2 regions of the Lactobacillus paragasseri genome follow, and region 1 is predicted to be linked to the other one. Evidence: riboswitches for the same ligand, from Rfam matches in the RefSeq annotation. Region 1 holds a riboswitch; the other holds the start of a gene.

What was found. Region 1 has a riboswitch for magnesium ahead of LpgJCM5343_RS01025 (P-type ATPase actuator domain-containing protein). Riboswitches for the same ligand answer to the same signal wherever they lie in the genome.
Region 2: another riboswitch for magnesium. It lies ahead of mgtA (magnesium-translocating P-type ATPase); the one in region 1 lies ahead of LpgJCM5343_RS01025 (P-type ATPase actuator domain-containing protein).

What each region holds. Positions count from the first base shown of each region.
Region 1 covers NZ_AP018549.1:238,067-245,641, forward strand. Annotated here, with positions in the region: gene LpgJCM5343_RS01005 (SOS response-associated peptidase family protein) at 1-204, opposite strand, end outside; gene trpS (tryptophan--tRNA ligase) at 337-1,365, shown strand; gene LpgJCM5343_RS01015 (deoxycytidylate deaminase) at 1,385-1,873, shown strand; gene LpgJCM5343_RS01020 (TPM domain-containing protein) at 1,863-2,450, shown strand; M-box (ykoK) riboswitch at 2,508-2,679, shown strand; gene LpgJCM5343_RS01025 (P-type ATPase actuator domain-containing protein) at 2,750-3,748, shown strand; gene metG (methionine--tRNA ligase) at 3,869-5,845, shown strand; gene LpgJCM5343_RS01035 (TatD family hydrolase) at 5,845-6,615, shown strand; gene rnmV (ribonuclease M5) at 6,602-7,165, shown strand; gene rsmA (16S rRNA (adenine(1518)-N(6)/adenine(1519)-N(6))-dimethyltransferase RsmA) at 7,155-7,575, shown strand, end outside.
Region 2 covers NZ_AP018549.1:1,023,517-1,031,091, reverse strand. Annotated here, with positions in the region: gene LpgJCM5343_RS05015 (MerR family transcriptional regulator) at 1-392, shown strand, start outside; gene LpgJCM5343_RS09450 (hypothetical protein) at 437-595, shown strand; gene LpgJCM5343_RS05010 (excinuclease ABC subunit UvrA) at 629-3,139, shown strand; M-box (ykoK) riboswitch at 3,243-3,409, shown strand; gene mgtA (magnesium-translocating P-type ATPase) at 3,485-6,163, shown strand; partial or broken gene LpgJCM5343_RS05000 (ATP-binding cassette domain-containing protein) at 6,185-6,808, shown strand; gene LpgJCM5343_RS04995 (aldo/keto reductase) at 6,795-7,575, shown strand, end outside.

The DNA.
Region 1 (7,575 bases):
GCTCGGATAGCCCCATTTCTTTTCAACGAGTTTTAATTCGTTGTTGCTGTAAAGCATTACTAAGGATGAAGATTTAGGATAGATTTGCGTGACAGCAGAAAATTTTTCTTCAATGTTTTTAGGTACAATCAGTGGTAATTTTAAATCAGTTGTCAAGTAAGTCTTAATTTCTTTAAGAGAGGGCATTGCATAGTGGCTACACATGATTTTTCATTCTTTCTAGTTTGATTAGTTCTTTCAATTTAATTCTAGCAATTTTTGAGTAAGTTTAAACGAATAAGGTTTTTTGCTAGAATTGGAGGTAAAGCTAAAGATTAACAAATATTGGAGAAAATTATGACGAAAGAAATTTTATTAACTGGAGATAGACCAACTGGTAAGCTTCACATTGGTCACTATATTGGGTCCTTAAAAAATCGTGTTAAGTTACAAAATGAAGGTAAATATGAGCCTTATATTATGATTGCGGATACGCAAGCCTTAACTGATAACGCAAGAGATCCTGAAAAAATTAAAAATAGTTTGATTCAAGTAGCTTTAGACTACTTAGCTGTTGGTTTAGATCCTGAAAAGTCTACTATTTATGTTCAATCGCAAATTCCCGCTTTGTTTGAGTTAACTGCATATTACATGGATTTAGTAACAGTTGCACGTCTAGAAAGAAATCCAACTGTTAAAACTGAAATTAAGCAAAAGAACTTCAAGGATTCAATTCCCGTAGGATTTTTAAACTATCCGGTTTCTCAAGCAGCAGATATTACTGCTTTTAAGGCAACAGTGGTCCCAGTTGGGGATGATCAAGAACCAATGCTTGAACAAACTCGTGAAATAGTACGTACTTTTAATCGGGTTTATAACACTGATATCTTAGTTGAGCCAAAGGGCTACTTCCCACCAAAGGGTCAAGGAAGACTTCCAGGATTAGATGGAAATGCCAAAATGTCTAAATCATTAGGAAATGCAATCTATTTATCTGATGATGCAAAGACTGTTCAAAAGAAAGTAATGTCCATGTACACTGATCCAAACCACATCCACGTGGAAGATCCAGGACAAGTTGAAGGAAATACTGTCTTTACTTATCTTGATGTGTTTGCACCAGACAAGGATAAAGTGGCTGAACTTAAAGAACAATACCAAAAAGGTGGCCTGGGCGACGTTAAAATTAAGCGCTACTTAAATAAGGTTCTCGAAGAAGAGCTTGGACCAATCAGAGAACGTCGTGAAAAGTTTGCTCAAAATCCAGACGCTGTTTATGAAATGCTACTAGAAGGATCAAAGAAGGCAAATAAAGTTGCTAACCAAACTTTAAAAGAAGTTAGAGAAGCAATTGGTTTAAATTATTTTGACAGATTAAATAAATAATTTAAAGAGGGTAAGAACAATGACAAGAGACAGGATTCCGTGGAAGCAATATTTTATGATGCAGGCTTTAGTTATTGCACAACGTTCTACCTGTGATCGTGCCTTAGTTGGAAGTGTATTAGTTAAAGATGACCGGATGATTGCGACCGGATATAATGGTAGTGTTTCGGGACAGCCTCATTGTGATGATGTTGGTCATTTGATGGTGGATGGACACTGCGTAAGAACGATTCACTCTGAAATGAATGCCTTAATTCAATGTGCAAAAAATGGTATTTCCACTGAAGGTACTGAAATTTACGTTACTTATTTTCCTTGCTTTAATTGTAGCAAGTGCTTAGTGCAAGCTGGCATTAAGAAAATTAACTATTATTATGATTATCATGATAATCCTTTAGCCTTAAAACTATTGCGTGAAAAAGGTGTTGCAATTGAACAAGTAACACTTGATCATAAATACGTTCAAAGCTTAGCAGACAGGCTAGAGAAGGCTGACAATGAAAAATAAAATTATTGGTTTGGTGTCACTGCTTATTTGTTTATTAACGTTGACTGCTAGCACCAAGTCTTTTGTTAGTGATCCGCAAGGATTATTTGATAATCAGACAAAAGAACTTGTTAATCAGAAAAATGAGAGTTATCAAAAGACTAAAACTAAACCTGAAATTCGCCTTTTAAGCTTAAAAGACAGCAATGATTTAAATCGAATTCAGCCACTAAAGAATCAGATAATTATTGCTGTTGCTCTTCAAAACAAAAAGAAAAATGTTCAAATTATTGTCGGTAAGAATTATCAAGATCCTTTAACTCAAAGTAAATGTGGCAATATTGTTCGTTATGCGGGGAATAAATTAAGAAGTGAAAAGGCAGCAACTTTTAATTCCGGAATTCGATTAGTGTTTAATGCTTGCGCTACTTTGGTTGCCCAAAAAGATAAGCTGTCTTATGATAAAAATTCGCTAACACAAGATGAACTGCAAAAAATAGATCATCCACAGAGTGTAAACTTGGTTTGGGGATTAGTAATTGCAGCTTTAATCAGTTTCGGACTAGTTCTATTTAAGAGTTTTCGAAAAAAGAAGTAGGGACTTGACTAATTCTTAGTTAGCCGTTAAAGTATCAATAGAAATTAAATATTAGAGCAAATAAACTGTTAGGTGAGACTCCTACGTGAACATATGCTGTCGCCCAGCAACATCCAGAGATGCCAACGGGTCAAACAGGGATCGTCGATATAAGGCCCTCCCCAGCCAGCTAGTTATGTTAAATAACCTTACGTCACGTAGTGTTAAAACTGAACGACGAGTATAAAAATCGCTTGGATTTGAGCCGATGCAGTTTTTGCATCGGTCTTTTTGTTTGTTTGCTAGGTTCTTAAGAAAGGATGTTGAAGATGTTCAAAATCAACACTTCCGGCACAAGAAATACTACAGACACCAAGCTGGTGCGCCGGATTGCATGCGAAGATAAGTTTGCGACGCTGCAACGATTAAAAACCTCAATTAGCGGCCTTCAAAGTAAAGATGCGAGGCAACGCTTAGCAAAATACGGATCTAATGAAATAATAATTAAACATGATAAGACAAAACTTCACTATTTGTTAAAGGCTTTTATAACTCCTTTTTCCCTTGTTCTGCTTTTTTTAGCAATTGTAGCAATTTTTTTAAATTCCTCTCAACATACTCTTAACCTAAGTCCAGCAATTTTTGTTTTAGCAATTTTATTTATTTCAGCCATTTTAACTGCTATGCAAAATATTCGTATTAATACTAATATTCAAAATTTGATAAATCGAATTTCTAGAACAACTCAAGTAATGCGTGATTGTGAACCACAGCAACTTTTAACCCGTGATCTAACAATTGGAGATGTGGTACTACTTAAAGCTGGAGATATTGTTCCAGCTGACGTTAAATTACTGAAAAGTAATGATTTAGAGTGCTCATTACTTGGTGAAGAAGACACTGTGAAAAAGAGTGCTACTAATTACACTGGTAAAAATAATAACTTAGATTATGCTAATATTTTATATGCAGGCACAATTATTCTTTCAGGTTCAGGCATTGGCGTTATCTTTGCGACTGGTAAAGAAACTGTTTTTGGAAAGGTAGTTCAAAATCTTTCTAAGATTAATCTAGAGAACCATCTCTTTAATTCTAGTATGAAAAAATTAACCAAAATCTTTTTAACATTAATTCTAGTTATTGTTCCAGTTGTTTTGCTAATTAATGAAATAATGCGCGGTAATTGGGAGAATGCTTTAATTTTTGCTGTAGCAATTACTATTGGCATAACGGCTGAGGTAATGCCAACAGCTATTGTAAATAACTTGGTAAAAGCCAATATCGATATGCCTAGGATTCGAGCGACATATGACAATTAATTATCTAAATAATTTATAGGAATTCCGTATTTTATAGAATTCCTTTTTTTAATGTACAAATTAAGTCCTACATGCTATGTTATACTAGCAATTAAAAGACTTATGAGAGGAAGAATAAAGATGGCTGAAAAGAAAACTTTCTATATTACTACACCTATTTATTATCCATCTGGAAAATTAACTATCGGTAATGCTTATACTACGATTGCTGCTGATACAATGACTCGCTACAAAAAATCTCGCGGTTTTGATACCTTCTTTTTAACAGGTACTGATGAACACGGTTTGAAGATTGAACAAAAAGCTGAAGCACAGGGTATTAAACCTCAAGAATTTGTAGACAAGATGGCAGCTTCTTATAAAGAGTTATGGAAGATGTTAGATGTTTCTTACGATCGCTTTATTAGGACAACTGATGAAGACCACGTTAAGGCTGTTCAAAAGATTTTTGAAAAGTTGTTAAAGCAAGGCGATATTTATTTAGGCGAATATACTGGCTGGTATTCAGTTGAAGATGAAGAATACTTTACTGAATCACAACTTGCTGAAGTTTATAAAGATGATAATGGTAATGTTATTGGCGGTAAAGCTCCGTCAGGCCACGAAGTTCGTTTGGTTAAAGAACCTTCATACTTCTTTAGAATGAGTAAATATGCTGATCGTCTTTTACAGTATTATAAGGATCATCCAGACTTTATTTTGCCTCACTCTCGTGAAAAGGAAATGATAAATAACTTTATCAAACCAGGTCTTGAAGATCTTTCAGTAACTCGTACAACAGTTGACTGGGGAATTCCTGTACCAAGCGATCCTAAGCACGTAGTTTATGTTTGGATTGATGCACTTTCTAACTATATTACTGCCCTAGGTTATGGCTCAGATGATGATTCATTATTTAAGAAATACTGGCCAGCTGATGTTCATTTAGTAGGTAAGGAAATTGTGCGTTTCCATACAATTTATTGGCCAATTATGTTAATGGCATTAGGCTTGCCACTTCCTAAGCAAATCTTCGGCCATGGCTGGGTTTTAATGAAAGACGGTAAAATGTCTAAATCTAAAGGTAATGCCGTTTATCCAGAAATGATTGTTAAACGCTATGGATTAGACGCTCTTCGTTACTACTTGATGCGTGCAATTCCATTTGGTTCAGATGGTATTTTTACTCCTGAAGATTTCGTTGAGAGAGTTAACTTTGATTTAGCTAATGACTTGGGTAACTTGCTAAATAGAACTGTTTCAATGATTAACCAATACCAAGATGGTCAAGTTGCACCAGTTGCAGCAGAACAAGATGAATTTGCTCAAGACTTGATGAAGACAGCTAAGGAAACAATTGCTGAATATCAAAAACAAATGGACGCTCTTCACTTCTCTCAAGCTCTAGATAGTGTTTGGAAGCTTATTTCTCGTGCAAATAAATACATTGATGAGACTACTCCTTGGACTTTGAATAAAGAGGGCAAGAGCGAAGAATTATCTAAAGTAATGTCTAATTTAGCTGAAAGTCTTCGTTTAGTTGCTATTTTAATTGCACCAGTAATGACTCAAAGTCCAGTTAAGATGTTTGAACAACTTGGTCTTGACTGGAATAATGAGGAACAAAAGAAACTTGAATTTGGCGGCTTTGACTGGAATGTTAAAGTAACTGAAAAACCAACTCCAATCTTCCCAAGACTTAAGAATGATGTTGAAGTTAAATACATTAAGGAAGAAATGAAGAAGGCAAAACTAAAGAAGAAGACTAGAAGCCAGCAAAAAGAAGAAAAGCATATCACCATTGATGACTTTGACAAGGTTAAGATTCAAGTTGGTCAAATTTTATCAGTAGAACCAGTAAAGGGTTCAAGTAAGCTGTTGATGTTTAAGCTAGACTTTGGCGATGGAAATGAGCGTCAAATTTTGAGTGGTATTCGCAAGTTCTATCCAGATGCAAGCGAACTTTTAGATAAAAAGGTGCTAGCAGTAACTAACTTGAAACCACGTAAAATGTTAGGTCATGAAAGTCAAGGTATGCTTTTATCTAGTGAAAAAGATGGTCAGGTTAAATTAGCTATTGTAGGCGATGAACATGAAGTTGGGGCTGAATTAGGCTAATGAAAATTTTTGATTCGCATACGCACTTAAATGACGTGCCTTTTCGAGGAAAAGAAGAGATCTACCTTGATCGAGCAAGAGAATTAGGTGTGGTAAAAAGTGCGGTTGCTGGACAAGATCCAGAATTTAATGAACGAGCAGTTGATCTAAGTCAAAGATTTGATAATTTATATGCTATTGTTGGCTACTGTCCAGACGTAGCTAAGGATTATGATCAAAAATCAGAAGATAAGCTAGTTGAGCAGCTAAAAAAGCCTAAAACTGTTGCTTTAGGAGAAATTGGACTAGATTATTACTGGGATGAATCGCCAAGAGATGTTCAACGAAAAGTTTTTGCGCAGCAGCTTGACTTAGCTCATAGCTTAAAGATGCCAGTAAATATTCATACACGTGATGCTTTTGAAGATACATATCAAGTTTTAAAAGATAGTCATGTCGGTGAATATGGAGGAATAATTCATAACTTTAATGGTGATCCTGATTGGCTTAAAAAGTTTCTTGACTTAGGGATGATGGTGTCATTTTCTGGCGTTGTTTCTTTTACTAAAGCAACTGACGTACATGCTTCTGCCAAAGTTGTACCATGGGATAGATTTCTGATTGAAACTGATGCTCCATATTTAACGCCAAAGCCATACCGCGGAAAGCAGAATGAAACAGGATATGTGCGTTATGTTGCAGAAGCGATCGCTAAGTTACGTGACACATCTGTTGAAGAAGTGGCAAAGCACACGTTTGAAAATACGATGAGGGCATATGGAATCAAATAATCAAAAACAGTTTAATGCGGTAGTTGTTGTTGAAGGACGAGACGATACCAAGAGATTAAAACAGTTTTTCCCAGGAATTGAAACTATTGAAACTAATGGCTCGGAGGTATCTGATCAAACTTTAGCAGAAATTAAGAAACTGGCAAAAACACGAGAAATAATTATCTTTACAGATCCAGACTATAATGGTGAAAGAATTAGAAGACTGGTGACTAATGCTGCACCCAATGCTAAACAAGCTTTTATCACTCGTAAAGAGGGAGAGCCAACTAAGAGAGGAAATAGCTTAGGAGTTGAACATGCGTCAAAAGAAGCACTAGTACGTGCTTTGGGTGATTTGCACGAGGTTCAAGCAGTAGAGAGTGATATTACTAAAGAAAAGTATGATGATTTGGGTCTAGCAGTTAGTCCAGAAGCGCGTCTTTTACGTGAAAAAGTTGGGATTAAGTTAGGAATTGGATATGGAAATAGTAAACAATTCTTAAAGCGCTTAAAAATGTTTGGAATTACTTATAAAGAATTAAAGAGGGCAGTTGAAGATGTCAAATAGTATGCCGATTGCTAGTCCAGTTCGGACTCAGGCGATTGTTAATCGCTACTTTATGCATGCAAAAAAGAATTTGGGGCAAAATTTCTTAGTAGATTTAGCCGCAATTAAGGGAATTGTTGAAGCGGCTGATATTCAAACAGGTGATCAAGTTATTGAAATTGGACCAGGAATTGGGTCTTTAACTGAGCAGCTTCTTTTAGCTGGTGCCAAGGTGTTAGCTTATGAAGTTGATCAAGATTTACCTGAAATTTTAAAAAATGAATTGCCACAAAAAGTTGCTGGTGAAGAATTAAGCAATCGCTTTAAATTAGTCATGAAAGACGTATTAAAGGCAAACTTTACTAAAGATAGCGATGGTTTTCTTGATTTAAATAAGTCGGTTAAAATTGTTGCTAATTTGCCTTACTACA
Region 2 (7,575 bases), 790 kb from region 1:
CTAGCAGGGATGCCTTGAATAAAAAATTAATTTCTTTAAAGAATAAGATCGAACTTCGTATCCAAAATTTAAAGCAACTCCTAGCTATTTTGCGTCAAAAAGAAAATGACAACTTTCAACTAACTGATGTCGATTTTTATGTTGTGAAAGAATGTTTTTTACCTGATCACGACTTTTGGTGTTCGGATCCTAAGGCTGATTGTTCTGAAGCAGAAATTGCCTCTTCATGTAATCAGTTTTATCAAGAACTTGGTACAGGGGTTATGGCCAATAAGAACTTATCTGGATTTATCACGGATTTACCTCAGGCAAAAGCTAATACCTATGCCAATTCCGGTTTTAGAATTATTAAAAAAATCATACAATCAAAAAGTCAACATCCCGATTATTAGTTAAAATGATGGCAATTACTTGATTGTTAAGGTGGAAAATACTGGTGCAGGAATTGAAAAAGGGATTAGCTACAATTAGAAAATATACCAAAGAAAATAATTTAAAAATTGGCAATGACTTGTGGCAGTTCAATATTGGCTTAAACATTGAGAAACTTGGTTTAATAAAAAATGGTATTTTAGCATATAAAATTTTAAAATAAAGAAGAAATTGAAGCTTTAGATAGGAGTTTAATTTGGAATTACCAACTCAAATAGAAATTAAAGGTGCAAGAGTCCATAATTTAAAAAATATTGATGTAAATATTCCACTTCATAAATTTGTTGCTATTTCAGGCTTGTCTGGTTCAGGTAAGTCTTCTTTAGCAATGGGAATTTTATATGAAGAGGGCTCAAGACGATATTTAGATGCACTGTCTACTTACATGCGTCGGCGAATTAAACAAGGTGCACAAGCTGACGTTACTTCGGTTAAACATATTCCGTCTGCTTTAGCTTTGCGCCAGCGTCCAAGTATTCCAAATGAACGAGCAACTGTTGGGACAACGACCGAGACTTTTAATGTTTTGCGTTTGATTTTTTCAAGATTAGGTTCGCCAGTTTGTCCTAACGGTCACCGCGTAGCTCCAAGTTTAGATATCGCGGAAGCTATGTCTAAGTCAGGTGAAGAAATGGGACAAATTACTTGTCCAACATGCGGTGTTAAGTTTTATGTACCAAGCGCTGAAGATTTTGCTTTTAATTCTGATGGTGCTTGTCAAGAATGTGGTGGAACTGGAAAAGTTCGTCAGCTTGATGATAGTAAACTAATTGCTGATCCTAATTTATCAATTGAGGACGGAGCAGTTGCTTCATGGAGCTTGCCAGGAAGAAACTTTATGCCAAGCGTAGCTCAACATGCTGGAGTAAGGATTGATATTCCTTATAAGGATTTAACGGATAAAGAAAAAGATTTTGTCTTAAATGGTCCTGAGAAAAAATATAAGATGGACTTTTTGTCTGGAACTGGTCGAGTTTTCCATGATTTTAATGCATTGTATGAAAATGCTCATCAGGCTGTGTTGCGCTCAGCTAAAAGCAGTAAAAGTGAACGTGCACAAAAGAGAATTGCAGAATTTTTCACTTATTCAACTTGTCCAGTTTGTCATGGTACGCGTCTTCGTCCAGAACTTTTGAAGCAGTTAGTTAATGGTAAAAATATTTATCAAGTCGAGCAAATGCAGCTAGGGGATTTGCCAGCTTGGAGTAAGGAAGTATTAGCAAAATTGCCTGAAGATATGCATAAAATGGCTAGCTCTTTGATCAATGAATTTCTTAATAATCTGCAGCCGCTGCTTGATTTAGGACTAGATTATTTAACTATGGAGCGAGCTGGCAACACTTTATCAACTGGTGAACTTCAGAGAATTCAATTAGCGAGAACACTACGTACAGAAACAACTGGCGTTTTATATGTCTTAGATGAACCGTCGATTGGCTTGCATCCAGCTAACGTTGATGGCTTAATTAAAGTTTTGCGCAAATTAGTTGATCAGGGTAATTCTTTAGTAGTTGTTGATCACAACGTTGATATTATTAAAGCTGCTGATGAGATTATTGAAATTGGTCCAGGTTCAGGTGAACAAGGTGGTCAAATTTTAGATCAAGACAGTCCTGAAGAAATTAAGAAAGATAAGCAGTCACTAATTGCACCATATTTAAATGGAAAAGCACATTTAATGGCTAGAAAAGTTAGCGATCAGGTTAATTCAGATCAAATTAGTTTTGAAGTAGAAGATTACTTCAACTTGAAAGATGTTCAAGCAGGTATTCCTTTGAATCAATTAACTAGTGTGACAGGCTTCTCTGGAGCTGGAAAAACTAGTTTGATTTTAGATTCATTAGTTCCTGCAATTAAGGCACAAGATAAAAGTGAACCACTACCTAAACAAATTAAGAATTTTGATTGTCCAATTAATAATGTGGTTAGCGTGGATGCTTCACCAATTGGCAAGAGTACGCGTTCAACAGTTGCAACTTATACCTCAATTATGGATAATTTGCGTAAACTTTTTGCAAAACAGTCTTTGGCTAAAGAAAAACATTATACGCCAAGCTATTTTTCTTACAACAATAAAGAAGGTGCTTGTCCAACTTGTGGCGGAACAGGAATTGTTACTTTAGATATTCAATTCTTGCCTGATATGCAGCAAACTTGTCCAACTTGTCATGGCGACCGCTATAATCTTGGAATTCAAAAGATAAAGTGGCATGATATGTCAATTGTGGATGTTTTGAATCTTGATGTTAACGAAGCGATTCCTGTTTTTAAGCGTGTGCCAAAGATTGAACGTGATTTGCAGTTGCTTAAAGAAGTTGGTTTAGATTACCTGCACTTAGGTGAAAGTACGCCAACTTTATCTGGTGGAGAAGCACAGCGTTTAAAATTAGTGACTCACTTAAGTCATAAGCAAGACGATACTTTATTTGTCTTTGATGAACCAACAATTGGTCTGCATCCCCTGGATGTTAAAGTCCTAGTTGAAGTCATGCAAAAATTGCTTGATCAAGGTGCAACTATTATTACGATTACACATGACCTGAATTTAGTTGTTAATGCAGATTATATGCTAGATCTGGGACCACGAGGTGGTGAAAATGGTGGTCGTATTGTAGCGCAAGGCCAACCACTAGAATTAATTAAAGATCCGCAAAGTTTAACTGTAGAGTATTTAACTAATTATCTAAAACAATTTAACTTAGATTAATTATTTGATGTATGGATTTAGAGTAAAAGTAAAGAATTTATAAACATGCTTGAATAATAAAGAATAATTGTTTAATCTATTAACCGTTAATTGAATAAAGAAGCAAATGAACTGTTAGGTGAGACTCCTACGTAAATATACGCTGATGCCCAGCAACATCTAGAGATGCCAACGGGTTAAACAGGAATTGTTGACTTAAGGCTTTTCCCAATCAGCTAGTTGAAAAACTTCACGTTACGTAGTGTTAAAACTGAACGACGAGTATAAATCGCTAAATTAAGACCAATGCAGTTTTTGCGTTGGTCTTTTTGTTTGTTTGCCGATTTTTTAGAGGGAGAGATTACTATGTTAAAATTCAACTCTAAAGATCGCGTAGTAACTAATGCGACTTTGGCTAAACAAATTGCTAGACAAGAAAAAAATGAAGTCTTAAAGCAATTGCATACAACAATTAATGGATTAAATCCTGTTCAAGCAAAACAACGCTTGGAGCAAGATGGCTTAAATGAGGTCTCGAATAAAGAACATCATCCAAAATTACATTTTTTAATCGATGCTTTTATGACACCTTTTACTGGTGTGTTGTTATTTTTAGCAGGTTTATCTTTTTTAACTAACTATGTTTTTGTGCCAGCTGATCAAAAAGATTTGAGTACCGTAATTATCATGATTATGATGGTTCTGATTTCAGGAATTACTAGTTTTATTCAAAATGTAAAAACAAGTGATGCGGTTGACTCATTGCTAAATATGGTTTCTGTAACTACAAATGTTAAACGAGCTGGCGAAGATAAGGAATTACCAACTAAAGATGTAGTAGTTGGTGATATTATTAATTTATCTGCTGGAGATTTAGTGCCAGCAGATATGTATTTGTTAAAGAGTAAAGACTTATTTTGTTCAGCGAGCTCATTAAATGGAGAGTCAAGTCCAGTTGAAAAGATGGCAGATCAGAAGCCAAAAGAAAGTGATAATTACTTAGATTATCCAAATATCCTTTATGAAGGAACAAATATTGTTTCTGGTTCTGGAATGGGCGTCGTTTTTGCTACAGGTGATAAAACCGTTTTTGGAAATCTGGCCCGTACTCTTATTCAGAATAAAAACAAAGAGACAACTTTTGACATTGGAATTAAAAATGTTTCTAAAATATTACTAATCATGACAGCTGTAATTGCACCACTAGTGTTTTTGATTAATGGTTTAACTAAAGGCGATTGGCTAAATGCCTTAATTTTTGCTATTGCAACGGCTGTTGGTTTAACGCCAGAAATGTTGCCAGTTATTGTGACCAGCAATTTAGTTAAGGGGTCTGTTGAAATGGCTAAGCATGAAACCATTGTTAAAAGAATGAATTCAATCCAAAACTTTGGCTCAGCTGATATTCTTTGCACTGATAAGACTGGTACCTTAACACAAGATAAAGTGGTTTTAGAACGACACTATAATTTAAACTTAGAAGAAAAGCCAAAAGTATTAGAGCTTTCATACTTGAATAGTTATTATCAAACAGGGATGAAAGATTTAATTGATAAAGCAGTTATTGATGCTGCTCAAGGAGAACTAGATACAAAGAAAATTAACCAAAACTACCAAAAGATTGATGAAATACCTTTTGATTTTAAGAGAAGACGTATGAGCGTTGTCGTTATGAACCAGCAATACGAACATATTTTGGTAACTAAAGGTGCTGCTGAAGAAATGCTTGCTTGTTCTAACAGAGTAGAAATAGATGGTGCAATAAGTCCACTTGATGAAGATCAACGTCAGAAAATTTTAACTGAAATTGATGAGATGAATCAGGATGGTTTACGTGTTGTTCTTTTAGGATATAAAAAGAATCCAGCTCCTGTTGGTGAATTTAGCATTGATGATGAGAATGAATTAATCTTAGTTGGATTTTTAGCATTTTTAGATCCACCAAAAGACAGTGCTAAGGCAGCATTGACTGCCTTAAAAGAAGATGGCATTACAGTCAAAATTTTAACTGGAGATAATGAAGCAGTTACGCGAAATGTAGGGAAGCAAGTAGGTTTAAATATTGATCGAGTTTATCAGGGAAAAGACCTTGAAAATAAGACTGACGCTGAATTAAAACAAATGGTGCAAGCATGCGATGTTTTTGTAAAATTATCTCCACAACAAAAAGCTCAGATTATTGACTTACTTAGACAAGATGGTCATACCGTAGCTTATATGGGAGATGGAATCAATGATGCTCCTGCAATGAAAGCGGCAGATGTTGCTATCTCAGTTGATACAGCGGTGGACATTGCTAAAAAGTCAGCAGATATAATTTTGCTCCACAAAGATTTAATGATTTTAGAAAAGGGAGTACAAATTGGCCGTCAAGTATTTGGCAATACGATGAAATATATTAAAATTACGCTTTCTTCTAATTTTGGTAATATTTTATCAATTTTAGTAGCTTCTTCGTTTTTGCCATTCTTACCAATGCTTCCAATTCAACTTTTAATTTTAGACTTGATGTATGGAACTAGTTGCCTATCTATTCCATTTGATACTATGAATAAGCATTATTTATCAGAGCCTAGAAAGTGGAGTACAAAGAAGCTACCGAAGTTTATGTTCTACTTTGGTCCAACGTCCTCTATTTTTGATATCATAACTTTTGCTTTGCTTTTCTTTGTGGTTTGTCCGCAAGTAACTGGAACTAGTTATGCAGCGGCTAGCGCAACGCAAAAATTAATTTTCTCAGCCATCTTTTGTACAGGATGGTTTATTGAATCACTTTGGACCCAAGAAATGGTTATTCATGCACTTAGAGATCCCAAATTACCATTTATTAAGCAACATGCTACAGCAATTGTTACTTGTGCAACAATCGGGATGGCAGTGGTGGGAACTGTCTTACCATTTATTACACCAATAGCTAAAGCAATAAAATTTGGTCCAATTCCAATGTACTTTTTAGCAATTGTATTTCTTTTGTTAATCTTATATATTGCTTTAACTACTTTAGTAAAGAAGTGGTATTTGAAATCAGAAAAATATTTGATTTAATTAACAAGAAATATTTTCTTTAAAGAATCATGGGTTAATTCTTTAATGCAACCAATTTCTAACATGTTAATGATGATTTTGGTAATCGGAATTTTAACCTATGGTGCGATTCGTGTAATACAAGGCAGTCTTACTATGGGTGCCCTAATTTCATTTTTAATGTACTTGTTCCAATTAATGGGACCAGTAATTATGGTTAGCCAATTCTTTAACGAATTAGCCGAGACATCAGGTTCAACTGAACGTATTCGTGAAATGCTCAATGAACCCATTGAAGAATCTGCTGATGATCAAAAAGTTGATGTTGCTGGTAAAGAATTGCAATTGCAAAATGTCAGCTTCTCTTATGAAAAAGATAAGCAAATTTTGCATAACATTAATGTAGTGGCTAAACCAAATACGGTTGTCGCTTTTGCTGGACCATCTGGTGGTGGTAAATCAACAATTTTCTCATTGATTGAACGCTTCTACAAACCAACTTCAGGTAAGATTACGATTGGTAATGAAAATATTGACAATATCGATTTAACTAATTGGCGGCATCAAATTGGTTTAGTTGGTCAGAATTCTGCAGTAATGCCAGGAACAATTCGTGAAAATTTAGTTTGCGGCTTAGATCGTGAAGTAAGCGATGATGAATTATGGCGTTAAAATTCCAATTTTTGGCTTTGGAACTTATGAAATTAGTCCAGATCAAACAAAGCAAGCAGTATTATCGGCTATTGAAGATGGGTATCGCTTAATTGATACGGCGCAATATTATCAAAATGAACAACAAGTTGGTGAAGCAGTGAAAGCAAGTGGTCTAAATCGCGATGAAGTCTTTATCACAACTAAAACGATGACTGATGGTTATGAAGATACTAAGGTTGGTTTAGATGAATCATTGAGAAGAAGTGGACTAGATTATTTTGACCTGGTTTTAATTCACTGGCCAATAGGGCATGATATCGATACTTGGCATGCTCTTGAGGCAGCATATAAAGCAGGAAAGACGCGTGCAATTGGAATTAGTAACTTTAATAGTCGACAAACGTTAGATTTGATCCACCAAAGTAGTGTCCGTCCAATGGTTGATCAAATTGAAACTCATTTATTTTTGCAGCAATGGAAGATGCACGAATTTTTAGAAAAAGAAAATATTGTGCACGAAAGTTATAGTCCGCTTGGTAATGGTCAGCAAAATCTAATAAGTAATCCAATTTTAAAAGAAATTAGCGAAAAATATAGGAAATCACCAATTCAAGTAATTTTGCGTTACTTGGTTCAAAACGATGTTGTAACTATTCCGCGTTCAACTAATCCAGCTCATATTAAGTCAAATATTGATATCTTTGATTTTGAATTAGATAATGATGATCTTAAGAGATTACGCGTTTTAGACGAACGTAAGCCAATTGATGGCTGGCCTG